Regions from separate parts of the Endozoicomonas sp. 4G genome, predicted to be linked through region 2. Evidence: predicted binding sites of a transcription regulator. Region 2 holds the regulator's gene; each other region holds the start of a gene.
The links. Region 2 encodes PhoB, which activates phosphate uptake and scavenging genes when phosphate is short. Its sites were predicted from a motif close to TGTCATANNNNTGTCANA; they were not measured.
Positions count from the first base shown of each region.

Region 1: a site for PhoB is predicted at 2,236-2,253, ahead of K7B67_RS23090 (PhoX family phosphatase). Genes of this name have one in related genera too.
Region 3: a site for PhoB is predicted at 2,218-2,235, ahead of phnW (2-aminoethylphosphonate--pyruvate transaminase). Genes of this name have one in related genera too.

Region 1 is NZ_CP082909.1:5,814,022-5,818,188, reverse strand. Features, by position in the region: gene K7B67_RS23090 (PhoX family phosphatase) at 88-2,139, opposite strand; gene K7B67_RS23085 (helix-turn-helix transcriptional regulator) at 2,473-3,306, opposite strand; gene K7B67_RS23080 (tRNA-dependent cyclodipeptide synthase) at 3,413-4,167, shown strand, end outside.
Region 2 is NZ_CP082909.1:5,009,511-5,013,677, forward strand. Features, by position in the region: gene K7B67_RS19690 (H-NS family nucleoid-associated regulatory protein) at 1-287, shown strand, start outside; gene phoR (phosphate regulon sensor histidine kinase PhoR) at 373-1,677, opposite strand; gene phoB (phosphate regulon transcriptional regulator PhoB) at 1,740-2,429, opposite strand; gene ubiA (4-hydroxybenzoate octaprenyltransferase) at 2,663-3,550, opposite strand; gene K7B67_RS19710 (chorismate lyase) at 3,615-4,167, opposite strand, start outside.
Region 3 is NZ_CP082909.1:4,601,927-4,606,093, forward strand. Features, by position in the region: gene K7B67_RS18135 (transposase) at 1-381, shown strand, start outside; partial or broken gene K7B67_RS18140 (redoxin domain-containing protein) at 369-815, opposite strand; gene phnW (2-aminoethylphosphonate--pyruvate transaminase) at 912-2,015, opposite strand; gene phnR (phosphonate utilization transcriptional regulator PhnR) at 2,298-3,038, shown strand; gene K7B67_RS18155 (phosphonatase-like hydrolase) at 3,082-3,750, shown strand; gene K7B67_RS18160 (TIGR03364 family FAD-dependent oxidoreductase) at 3,767-4,167, shown strand, end outside.

The DNA of each region.
Region 1 (4,167 bases), 800 kb from region 2:
AGGATGAACGTAGATTGTTCACAACAAAAAAAGCCGATGAGCATTTCACTCATCGGCTTTTTTATATAGGCAGTCAGTGTCGACTATTTAAACCCCCACTTCACCACCACCATCTTTCATAATAACCACCGTGGCAGAACGTGCCCTGATAGCACCAGTGCCATCCGTTGCATCGATTGTGTTAGGAGCAGGCCAGTTGCCCGGATGCTGCAGGTTCAGGAAAAAGCTCTGGTTATCAGGCGTAAAGGCCAGGCCGGTCACTTCACAATCGTTTGGACCGACAAAGAAACGCTTCAGTTGATCCTGGTTGTTAGCGTTAACGACTGGTAAGCCTTCTGTGGTGTTCAGCTCAGAGGGAATAACGGCCAGCATCTGGTCATTGGTATTGTCATTGTCACCGCCGTCTGTTTGAATCCAAAGCAGACCGCGATCATCAAAGGCCAGGCCATCCGGGCTGCCAAACTCATTGGTTTCGTTCAGACCGGACAGGTTCACCAGGGTGCGTTCAGAAGCGAACGAACCAAACAGGAAGAATTGCCAGGTAAACTGGCTTGGGTCAGCCCCTTCATCCCAGCGAATAATATGACCATGCTCATTATCTTCACGAGGGTTGGCGGCATTCGTATCGGTATCGGAGTTACCGTCGCCATTATCACGACGGGTGTTGTTTGTCAGTGTGACATAAACAGAACCGGTTTTCGGATCGACCGCCGTCCATTCAGGACGGTCCATCGGGGTCGCACCCACCTCGTCAGCAGCGCCCGGAGCATTCAGGAGCACCTCAGCCAGAGTTGCGAATCCGGCAACATCACCTAATTTTCCACCTGCTTTGGTGGTTGCTTCAGGCGTCAGAGGCAGCCATTCACCCTTACCTCCTACATCAAAGCGAGCGGCATACAAAGTCCCTTCATTCATATACTTGGCACCGGTAGCCAGACGATCTTCAGGGTTGGCGTCTGCCGGGTTCCAGAGTTCTTTGGAAACGAACTTGTAAATGTATTCGAATCGGCTGTCATGACCCGAATAGAAAACCACTGGCTGACCTTCTACCAGCTTGCCAAATGAGCAGTCTTCGTGACGGAAGCGACCCAGAGCTGTCCGTTTGGTGGCTCGGGTATCAGGATTATAGGGATCGATTTCTACGATGTATCCGTGACCATTGGCTTCGTTACGGAAATCTTCAGTCGCCGCTCCAGAACCCGGGGTTACATTAAAACGGGTAAACTCGCCGGTTTCGTTTTCGTCCGCTGGCTCCACAGTTTCCCAATCATAACGGGTGCCTTCGTCACTGATACCCAGACGTTTTTGTTCTTCAGTCCAGTTATCGATGGCATCAGTGCGGACAAAATAGCCAGGCCAGTTTTCTTCACAGGTCAGATAGGTGCCCCAGGGCGTGTGACCATTACCACAGTTATTGTTGGTGCCTCGGGCAAGGGCTTTATTCCCTTTCTCATTGGTGTATTTGGTGATCAGCAGATCACTGTCAGCCACCGGCCCGGTCAGATCCATTTCAGTCGCTGCGGTGTAACGCTTGTTGTATTTGCTGTTTTTAACAACGTCCCAGACACCGTCGGTCAGTTTGATGTGAACGACCGCCACACCGTGGGCGTTAATTTCTTTGCGCACTTCCTCAGCGGGACGCTTACCATCAACTTTGGTATCTCCGTTGGGATGCAATCGGCTTTGAGAAATATATTCATGATTGATACAGAGCAGACCTTCTGTACTGCTGCCTTCCAGCGGGAAGAAGTGCATACCGTCGTGCATCATGCCGGTGGCATTGGCCTGGTCTTCAGAAGTGTTGGTGCCGTCGTCTTTCCATTCTGCCGCTTTATCATTCAAGGGTGTGCCCCATGGCGCCAGAACCTGAGCGGTATAGCCAGGAGGTACAGACACAGCGTCAGTTTTAGTTCCGGGAATGGATTCAAAGCCCAGAGAGAGCCTGGATGGCGGGGTCACCACATCAGAGTCGTTATCGTTACAGCCAGCCAAACCAACACTGGCCAGTGCTGTAAAGGCTGCCAGCGCACCCCCACGCTTCAAAACCCCACGGCGGGAGAGTTCTTTTTCCAGCACTGCCGAGATCGGCTTGTTATCACTGGAGTTGTACACCGTCGGATCAAAAGTATTTTTGCTCATGTTATACCTGTCGTTCGAGCCAGCTTTATTTGTTATCGAATATCCTCTAAGCCGGACTCATTAAACGACATGATTGTGACAATAAGATTTATTTAATGTGACAGGATTAAAACAATTTTTCACTCTTCTGAAAGCACTTTCACACTTGACTGGCTGACCGATGATACAGAGGGTAATAATGCCAACTTCGTAAAGAGCAAGCCATTTTCCAACCTCAACGAATAGAGAAGCTGGAACACTGACAGTAAGTTCCCTCGCCTCTTTGCTGACATGAATGGTGATGGTATGGCAGACCTGACCGGGTTTGGAGAAACGATCGCGCTTTACTTAAAGTCATTGATTCAAAAAGTGCTTAGGAGATTTTCCTACAATAGATGTCACCATCGCGGTAAAAGCACTGTGACTGGAATAACCGAGCTCAAGTGCGATTCTGCCAATAGACATTTTTTTAGCGGCTAATGTTATGGCGCTGGCCAGCAGTGCTTGCTGTCGCCACTGGCTGAAAGTCATATTCAACTCATTCCTGAAGAGTCGTCCAATAGTACTTTCGCTAGCCCCCACTACAGCAGCTAAATCATGAAGTGTCACATACTGCTGTGGTGAATTTAAGAACAGTTGACACAAATGCCTCAATCGTCTGTCCTTTGGCATGGGCACACCAATTGGGATAGGCCGACTCTGTGCTATTTCTGTGTATATAAGCTTGCAAAGAGCATTATAAATTTCTTCGGGCATAGTTTCAGGGTTTGTTGCCGACATCTTTTTAATTAGCTCTCCAAGCAGACAAGATACCTCAAAGCATTGACACCGGTGCCAATCAAACGAACCAAACAGAGGGTTATGTTTTAAGAAATAGACTGAGAATAAACTCGCGCGCTCAAGCAGTGAGGCTGAATGTATATGATCAGGTGGAATCCAAACTGCATGATGCGGAGGAACCCAATAGGTCATACTTGACGTTGTCACTTGGGTAGCTCCCCTGTCAGAGAACACCAACTGACTCCAGTAATGCTTATGCAATGAGGTTTCTGAACGTGATTTGACCTCTTTGGTCATCACTTTCACGGGAAAGACCGGACTAAGACCCAGGTCAGTCAGTGACTCCACTAGAGCTTTACCACTCATTGACGGTTTCTCAATACTGCTTGCCATATATGCAACATTCACAGGCTCAAATTCTTTGTATAAATACTCTCACAACAACAGTGAGTTAGGTAGATCGGTATCTGTCCAAACTCGAAAAACACATGTATACAACAAATAAGAGCCAATCATGAGTCAGCTATCAACCATCAGCTATGTAGATTCGTTCAGACAACCCCCTACTCCTTGTGATTTTTCAGAAAAAAATCAATGCAAGGAACTTTATATTTCAGGGGCAACACCTCGCTGTGAATCCATAATTCAACAAGGTGAACATGCCCTTATTGGTATAAGCCCGTTTAATTCTCAGTTTTCAAAAACATATGTAACTAGTTTGGTGAATTTTATTGCAAGACGATTCAAAAGATTTGATATATTGATGCCCTGCCTTTCAGAAGCATCCCGATTACTCATAGCAACAGGTATGGAAGAAAAGAAAGCCATAAAGAAGACTCGGCGGGAACTCAGACGTCACAAAACTCATTTAACTTACTTACTGTCATTGTATGAGTTAAGAAGTACGCCGGCAAAAATCATTCAGTTCAGTGATTTTATAGACAACACAAGCTATAAGAGCTTAAATTTTGAAGCCAAGAAGGCGTTTGCAAACTGCTCACGATTTCGTCAAGACTGTTTAACCATGTCACAAATGGCAGTGCGAGGCCGTCTTAGGGGAAAAGGTCGCCAAGACAGTGAGCTTAAATCACAACTTGTTAATGATGCCTTGCCCTACATTTTCGCAGAGTTACCGTTTTTCCTAGATACACCATCGCTGTTAAACGTTCCCTATTCTACATTTTTTTATCATCGAGTCTGGCCCATAGGTGAGGGTTTATATAAAGGTCATTACCCAGTTAAAGTTAAGCCAAAGCAAAGTTATGGATT
Region 2 (4,167 bases):
CCCGCAATAAAATTGACGAAGAGCGTCAAGCCAAACTGGAAAGCATCGAAGCCGTTAAGCAAATCATGGCTGAACGCGGCATTTCCATGGAAGATCTGGACTACCTGGACATTACGACTCCCAAGCGTCGTCGCAATGTACAAAGATTCACTTTTGAATACCAGACTGAAGCGGGTGACACCGTTCATTGGGATGGGTCTACCACAGGGCGCCTGCCAAGTGACTTCCAGGACTACCTGAATCGCACCGGCAAGAAACGCCTGGAGTGTGTTGTTAACGAAGAGTGAGTCGAGAGACTAATTAAAGGCTTTTCTCAAGCTAAAGGCTTTTCTCAAGCTAAAGGCTTTTCTCAAGCTAAAGGCTTTTCTCCGGCTAAAGGCTTTTTTCCGGGAAGTGGCAAACAAAACGGCTGCCTTTTCCCGGATGACTGCTGATCGTGAGCTTACCTCCGTGCCTCAGCATAACGTGCTTGACGATAGCCAGTCCGAGCCCTGTTCCCCCGGTATTCTGGCTACGGCTTTTATCAATCCGGTAAAAGCGTTCAGTCAGTCTGGAAATATGCATGGGATCAATGCCGATACCATTATCTTCCACCATCATGTGTCCGCCTTCCTTATCCTGCCACCAGCTCACCTGTATCTTCCCGCCCAGCGGCGTATAGCGTACGGCATTAAAGACCAGGTTCGAGAAGGCACTGCGTAATTCGCTGCTATTGCCAGCCAAAAAGACACCTTCAGGACAATCCAGTGAAATCTGGTGCTGGTTTTCACCACTGAGTGCCCGCCCATCCTCAACAATGCTGTTCAGCATGGCTTTAACATCAACCCCGTTTTCATCGGCCTGAGCTTCAGCCGATTCGAGCTTGGACAGCAACAACAGGTCTGCCACCAGATTCTGCATTCTGAGTGACTGCTCCTGCATCCTGTTCAGTGCTTTCTCCCAGACAGGAGGGAGACCTGAATCCGGCCCCAAACTGTCCAGCATGGTTTCAAGATAGCCGGATACCACCGTCAACGGTGTTCTCAACTCATGGGATACGTTGGCAACAAAGTCCTTTCTCATGACTTCCAGCTGATTCAGGCGCGTGACATCTCTCACGGTCATCAGACGATTGCCTTTGCCATACACGGTTATATTAAATTGCAGCTGATGATCCGGGTTGACCGGAGAAGGGATCTCCAGGGCTTTTTGATAACCGCCCTGCTCAAAGTAGTCCGCAAACCTCGGATCACGCAGCAGGTTGGTAATCAACTGCCCCTGATCTTCAGGCATCTTCAGACCCATTAAGGTTTCAGCAGCAGGATTCCACCATTCCAGGTTGCTCTGATTATCGATCATCACAACTCCGTCATTAAGCGCAGCGGTTGATTCCTGAATACGCTCAAGTACTACGGTCAGCTTTTGCCGGGAGCGACTGTGCTGCTTCTGCAAACGATAGATGCCATCAAAGATTTCACCCCAGAATCCTTTACTCTCGGGAGGTTCTTTGCTTCTGGCCCTGGGGTCATTGAGCCAGTCCAGCAGTTTGAAAAGCTGTCGGAAACTCCAGACAAAATAGCCCCCCATCACCACACAAAGCCCTAAAAAAGGCTCGCCAACCAACCAGCCCAGGGAAAACCCAACAACCAGGTAAGCCATCATGCGGCTCAGCAAATGGGTTTTTGAAATTGTTGTCATATGACTCCCGGACAAACACCTGCTGAAAACTGGGCGGAAAAGAGAGTTAGAGGGTTAGAAAGCTAGACTCTGGTTGAGAAACGGTATCCAGTACCACGAACGGTTTGCACAAACCCTTCATAGTTACCACCCAATGCCTTACGCAGGCGTCGAATGTGAACGTCTACAGTTCGCTCCTCTACGTAGACATTGCCTCCCCAGACCTGATCCAACAACTGCCCACGGGTATAGGCACGCTCCTGGTGCGTCAGAAAAAACTGTAGCAATCGGTACTCGGTAGGGCCTATTTCAGCAGGTGAGCCATCGATGGAGACTCTGTGGCTGACAGGATCCAGTTCCAACCCCTTGATGACAATGGGAGACTGGTTATCCAGCCCACCTGCCCGGCGCAACACCGCTTTTAAGCGGGCAGCCAGCTCACGGGGGGAAAAAGGCTTGGTGATATAGTCATCGGCTCCGGTTTCAAGTCCCTGGATTTTATGGTCTTCTTCACCCTTGGCCGTCAACATAACGATGGGAATTTCAGAGGTCAGCTCATTGCGCTTCAGACGGCGGGCCAGTTCAATGCCGGAGACATCTGGCAGCATCCAGTCCAGCAGGATCAGATCGGGTTTATTATCCACAATCAGAGAGTGCGCTTCCTTCGCATCAGCCGCCTCAAGACAGTCGTACCCTGCCATTTCCAGAGCAACGATCACCATCTCGCGAATAGGTGCTTCGTCATCTACGATCAGAATGGTCTTTCCTGGCATTGATCTCTACCTGCTTATCTATCAATTCGACTGCGGCGGTGATATCAGGGTGTTGGTCAGCTCAGGCTCGTTTAGGCCGGGGCTGTTTTTCAAAAGTTTAATCAACCGCACTATACACCGGCTATTACACTCTTGAAATGTTACAGGCAGATGACACCTCCAGACTGACATCACAGTTTGAGAATGAAGACAACTATTTCAGACCTTGCAGAGCAGGGGTTCCAGCCATGAGATCACCAATAACTCACCACCAAACCAGCAAAAACAATGGCCCCAACCCAGTGGTTATTCAGAAATGCCTTGAAACAAGCCTCACGCTCACGTCGACGGGTTAGCCACTGCTGATAAACGAAAAAGGCTGCTACCGCAGTCAGTGAAAGGAAGTACAGAAAACCCAGCGCCAGCTGATGACCGACCATGGCCAGAGTCACCAGAGTAAGCACCTGTAAACTACCTATGATCAGGTTATCCATATCACCAAAAAGAATCGCTGTAGACTTGATGCCTACTTTCAGGTCATCGTCACGATCCACCATGGCGTATTGAGTATCGTAGGCCACCGTCCAAAACAGATTGGCGAGAAATATCAGCCAGGCAGTGCTTCCCAGGACTCCGCTCTGCGCCGCAAAAGCCATAGGTATTGACCAACCAAAAGCAGCCCCCAATACCACCTGGGGCAGATGCGTGTGGCGTTTTGCAAAAGGATAGGCCGAAGCCAGCAATAATGCGGCAAAAGACAGTTGAATCGTAAGGGTATTGGTAAAGAGCACGAGAATAAAAGCCACCAGCACCATGCCTGCAAAATACATCAGTGCTTCTTTTTCCCGAATTCTCCCCGTCACCAGTGGTCGGTTACGTGTGCGTTTAACATGACCGTCCACTTTCCTGTCGGCAAAGTCATTGATGACACAACCGGCACTGCGCATCAGAACCACACCGACCGAAAAAATCACCAGATTTGCCAGATCCGGCACACCTTCTGCAGCAACCCAGAGTGCCCACATAGTAGGCCAGAGCAACAGATAGATACCGATGGGTCGATCGAGTCGAGCCAGCTGTAAAAAGTCTTTCAAACGGGGGAATCGCTGTAGAACCGCATTTGTGCCCGCTAATCCCCGCATGGGTTTCCTGAGTTGCATCATAATGTTTGGCTGGCTGTATGGCTGAGTACTGATCGCCAGTTTATCAGGTCATAGCCAGTTCTTGCTTATTTGTCTGCCCAGGCAGGTCTGGCAAAAAGATTTCACAAACAGAAATAGGCTTTTCGTGTAAATAAAATAACGACCGCCTTCCCCAGGCTGTTTCGTCTGAATATTTTTCCACCAGATAAGGATTGAACTGACGAGCCGGCAGTTCCGCCAGTTCAAATGGCCCCCGGCGCATGCCAGGGTGGTTAAATAAAAACTCACCCAGGGGTTTACTGCCCAGTTGCAGCAGCTCCCTGTTAGTGCCCACAAGACTGCTGTGAGGCAAGACACTGCGCGCAAAGACCCTGGGCCTACCGCCGCAGATTAACAGAACCTCCCTGATGGAAGCCATTTTGCTGCAGTGCCCGTTTCTGAAGGATCCTGCTAATCCATCAAAGGCAGGCATCGCCTTTAGCGGCTCATGATTATTAAGAAACTTCAGTTCCGAATAGGTTGGCATAAGGGTTCCATGACGAATAACCTGAACACTAAAGTCGCCATGAAACGTCAGCTTCAAACGCTGAGTCAGTGAGCCACTGTCCAGCAACCAG
Region 3 (4,167 bases), 410 kb from region 2:
CAAAAAGGCAGTAGCAACAGAGCCAAAGCAAAGCTCAAGGTTGCACGACTTCATGCCAAGGTTGCCGATTGTCGGATGGATGCCACCCACCAGGCATCACGCAAACTCATTAACGAGAACCAAGTTGTTTGCGTAGAGTCTCTGAACGTGAAGGGCATGATCAAAAATCCAAAGCTGGCAAAGCATATAGCCGATGCAAACTGGGGAGAGTTTGTCCGTCAGTTGAAATACAAGGCTGATTGGGCGGGGAGTGTCAGAAGGCCTCCGTCTTCTTCAACAAATTTGATGGTGGCAGCCTTTCTCAGCATGTCATCAACATCCCGGCCAATGGTATTGCCCAGAACCTCGGTGATTCTGACTTTACCGTCGATGCCCATGTAAAAAGTGGCTCTGAAGGACAGTCCATCCTCGCTTTGCAAACCGTACTGTTTCAGAATTTTAGCCTCTGGATCCAGGAGCTTAATAAAACCTGCTTTACCGATTTCGGTGGGCTTGCTTTTGAACATGGGTGCTCCATCGGTGGCAAGCACCAGCACCTCAAAACCCAGTTCCCGAAACCGATCCAGTTTATCTTTGATCGCGATCAGCTCAGTGGCACAAATATAGGTGCAGTGTTGTGGATAACTGAGCAGCAAAATGCGCTTCTTCCCGAACAGACTGGATAACTTAAAGTTATCCACAACCCGCCCTTCAGGCTTACCTTTAACCGGCAGGACTGCGGTGGTTTCAAAATCAGGTGCCATGGTTTCTGGCAGAGGCACAGCACTGACTAAAGCGGGAATCAGGGCTGCAATAAAAAGAGGGATGTACTTCATAACACCTCACAGGGCGAAGATGTTTTTACACCCTGTAAGGTTTAGCAGAAAATGAATCAGTCCGCGCTTAATTCCGAACTGATATCCTCGACAACATCAACGCTCCTGCCAGTACATGCTTTCGGAAACGGCTTTAATCAGTCGACTGATGTCTTCTGGATACACTTCACCGATATTACCAATTCTGAAACAGTCGGCATCCGACACTTTACCGGGATAAATAACAAAACCTTTCGCTTTCAGCTGTTCATAAAAGCGCAAGAAGTCATAATCCGGATGCTCCGGCGAGTAGAAAGAAGTAATAAACGGCGAGTGCAGTTTATTGTCTAACAGGCACTTGAAGCCCAGCTCATTCATACCCTGAACCAGCAAGCTCTGATTGCTGGAGTAACGCTGGTGACGAGCCGCAATGCCACCCTCTTCATTCAGCTCAGCCAATGCCTGATGGAAAGCCCTGACGGTATGAGTGGGAGAGGTAAAGCGCCACTTGCCATTATTTTTTTCCATGCATTGCCACTGATCGTAGAGATCCAGAGACAGGGAGCGGGCTCGCCCTTCACACTGAGACAACAGAGAACGACGGGCAATAACAAAGCCAAAACCGGGAACACCCTGAATGCACTTGTTGGCAGAGCTGATCAGAAAATCAATGCCCAGTCCGGCCAGATCAATGGGGACACCACCAAAGCTGCTCATGGCATCAACAATCAGAACCCGGTCGTGTTTCTTAACCACGGGTGCCACGGCTTCAATAGGGTTCAACATCCCGGTAGTGGTTTCACAATGAACGACAGCGACATGGGTGATTGCCTGGTCTTCAGACAGTATCTGTTCAACTTCTTCAGGCGTTGGCGGATTAATCTCACCACAATTCAGCACGCTGTGAGGAATCTTCAGATACTCAGCAATCTGGGCAATGCGGGCACCGTAAGCGCCATTATTAATGACCAGCAACTTACCTTCATCAGGAATCACCGAGCCAATCGTTGCTTCGACCGAAGCGGTGCCGCTGCCCTGCATAAGCACAGCGGTGTAGTCTTCAGTATCCGAGGCCAGTTTAATCAGTTGACTGCGGATTTCTTCAACGACACCAAGATTGTAATCGTCATCCCAGGTGCACCAGTCACGCAGCATCGCTTCGCGGACACTGGTTGACGTCGAGAGAGGCCCCGGAGTTAACAGGAGATAGGGATTTTCCAAACTCTTTTCTTGCACAGCTGGCACGTCTTTTGTGGATACGGCTTTCATAGGACACCCATAGAAACAGAAACTTCAATCATCTGGTATATACCAATTTGCGTAAAATCATGACGGCGAGACTTTTTCCTGTAAATACCCAACAGGCACGTTTCATAAAAACTTCATATTTCCCCCATCAAAAACCCTTCATTTTCATAAAAACAATCATTTAATTGTCATAAAAGCGGTTTAAAATGGTATATACCAGATGAGAATCCATTGACCCTCAAGAGAACCGTATTCATGGGACAGGGAAAAAGTCAGTATCAAATCATCCGTACTGCCCTGAACGAGCAGATCGAAAGTGGTGTATTAAAGCCGGGGAGCAAACTGCCCTCGGAGCGATTGTTGAGTGAACAATTCAGCACCACCCGCGTTACGCTCAGGGAATCTCTGTCGTCTATGGAAGCCGACGGACTGGTCTATCGCGAAGATCGCATAGGCTGGTTTGTCTCTCCGGAAAGAGTGACCTATGATCCCACGGTGAATACTAACTTTCATACCATGGTCAGCCACCAGGGCAGAGTACCGGGCACCCGGATGCTCCATGCCGATCGGATACCGGCCCCTGCCCGAGTGCAAAAATTGCTTGAGGTGACACCTCTGACCTCGGTGTATCGACTGCAACGCCTTCGTTCAGTGGATGGCCGAAATGTCCTGTACATTGAAAATTACATGAATCCTGCCTACTTCCCGGGCCTGCTGGAACACGATCTGTCCCAATCGCTGTCTGATATCTATCGGGAACATTACAACCGCCACTACACCCGGGTTCGTTTCAGATTGTACCCGGTGGGCCTGAATGCCGAGGCGTCTTCTCACCTCAAAGTCACCACAGGCAGCTCCGGATTGCTGATTGAGCGAACCAACTACGACCAGTCCGGTGTCCTGATTGACTGTGACTTTGAATATTGGCGACAGGATGCAGTGGTGATTGCCGCTGACACCACTGTCAATTCGAACATTTCAAACAATTCGAACTAAACGTCCATCACCTTTTAACCCTGACAACTGAAAAGAGGTCAACATGAGCAAAATTCAACTCGCCGTTTTTGATATGGCTGGCACTACCGTTAATGAAGACAACGTCGTTTACAAAACGGTTCAAAAAAGTCTTGTCGATGCTGGTTATGACTTCACCCTGGATGAAGTTCTTGAGCACGGTGCCGGCAAAGAGAAACATCAGGCCATAAAAGACACTCTGTCTTCCAAAGGCTTCGACCATTCCGAGTCAGAGCAAATCTTCCAGTCTTTTAAGCAACAACTGACCCAGGCTTATGAAGAACTGGCAGTAACCTCCTTCGACGGCGTCCCCGAACTGTTGAAAGAGCTGCGCGCCCGAGACATCAAGGTCGCACTCAACACCGGCTACAGCCGCCAGGTGGCAACAGGGCTGCTAGAAAAGATGAACTGGCTGCCCGGTGTCGAATTTGATGCCCTGATCACAGCGGATGATGTCACAAACGGCAGACCGGCACCCGACATGATTGAGCTGGCTATGGAAAAAACCGGTATCCACGACAGTTCAAAGGTACTTAAAGCAGGCGATTCGGCCATTGATATTGAGGAAGGAAAAAACGCCCACTGCGGTTTCACCGTTGGTGTGACCACGGGCGCCCAGACTCGCGAGCAACTGGCTGCGGCCTCTCCAACTCTGGTGCTTGATCACTTAGCCGACATCCTGAAGCACATTTAAACGCCGGGAGACTCCTTTGAAATACGATTTAATGGTGGTCGGTGCCGGTATTCTCGGTGCTTTTCATGCCTACGCAGCGGCGAAGCGGGGCTATAAAGTCCTGCTGGTTGAAAAAGACAGTCAACCGGTTCAGGCCACTGTCAGAAACTTTGGTCAGGTGATCCCGTCGGGCATGACCGCAGACCTGTTGCCAACAGCACTGAACTCTCTTGACATTTATCAAACCCTGCAGGATCAGTTTGATATTTCAGCCCGGAGAAATGGCAGTTGCTATATGGCCTCCGATGAGCAGGAGCTGGCGATGCTGCAAGAGCTGCATCAACAACACCAGCAAACTGGCTATCCATCATCGCTGCTTAGCCGTGATGAGGTGATCCGTGCCAACCCTGCCGTCAGGAAAAGTTATGTCAAAGGAGC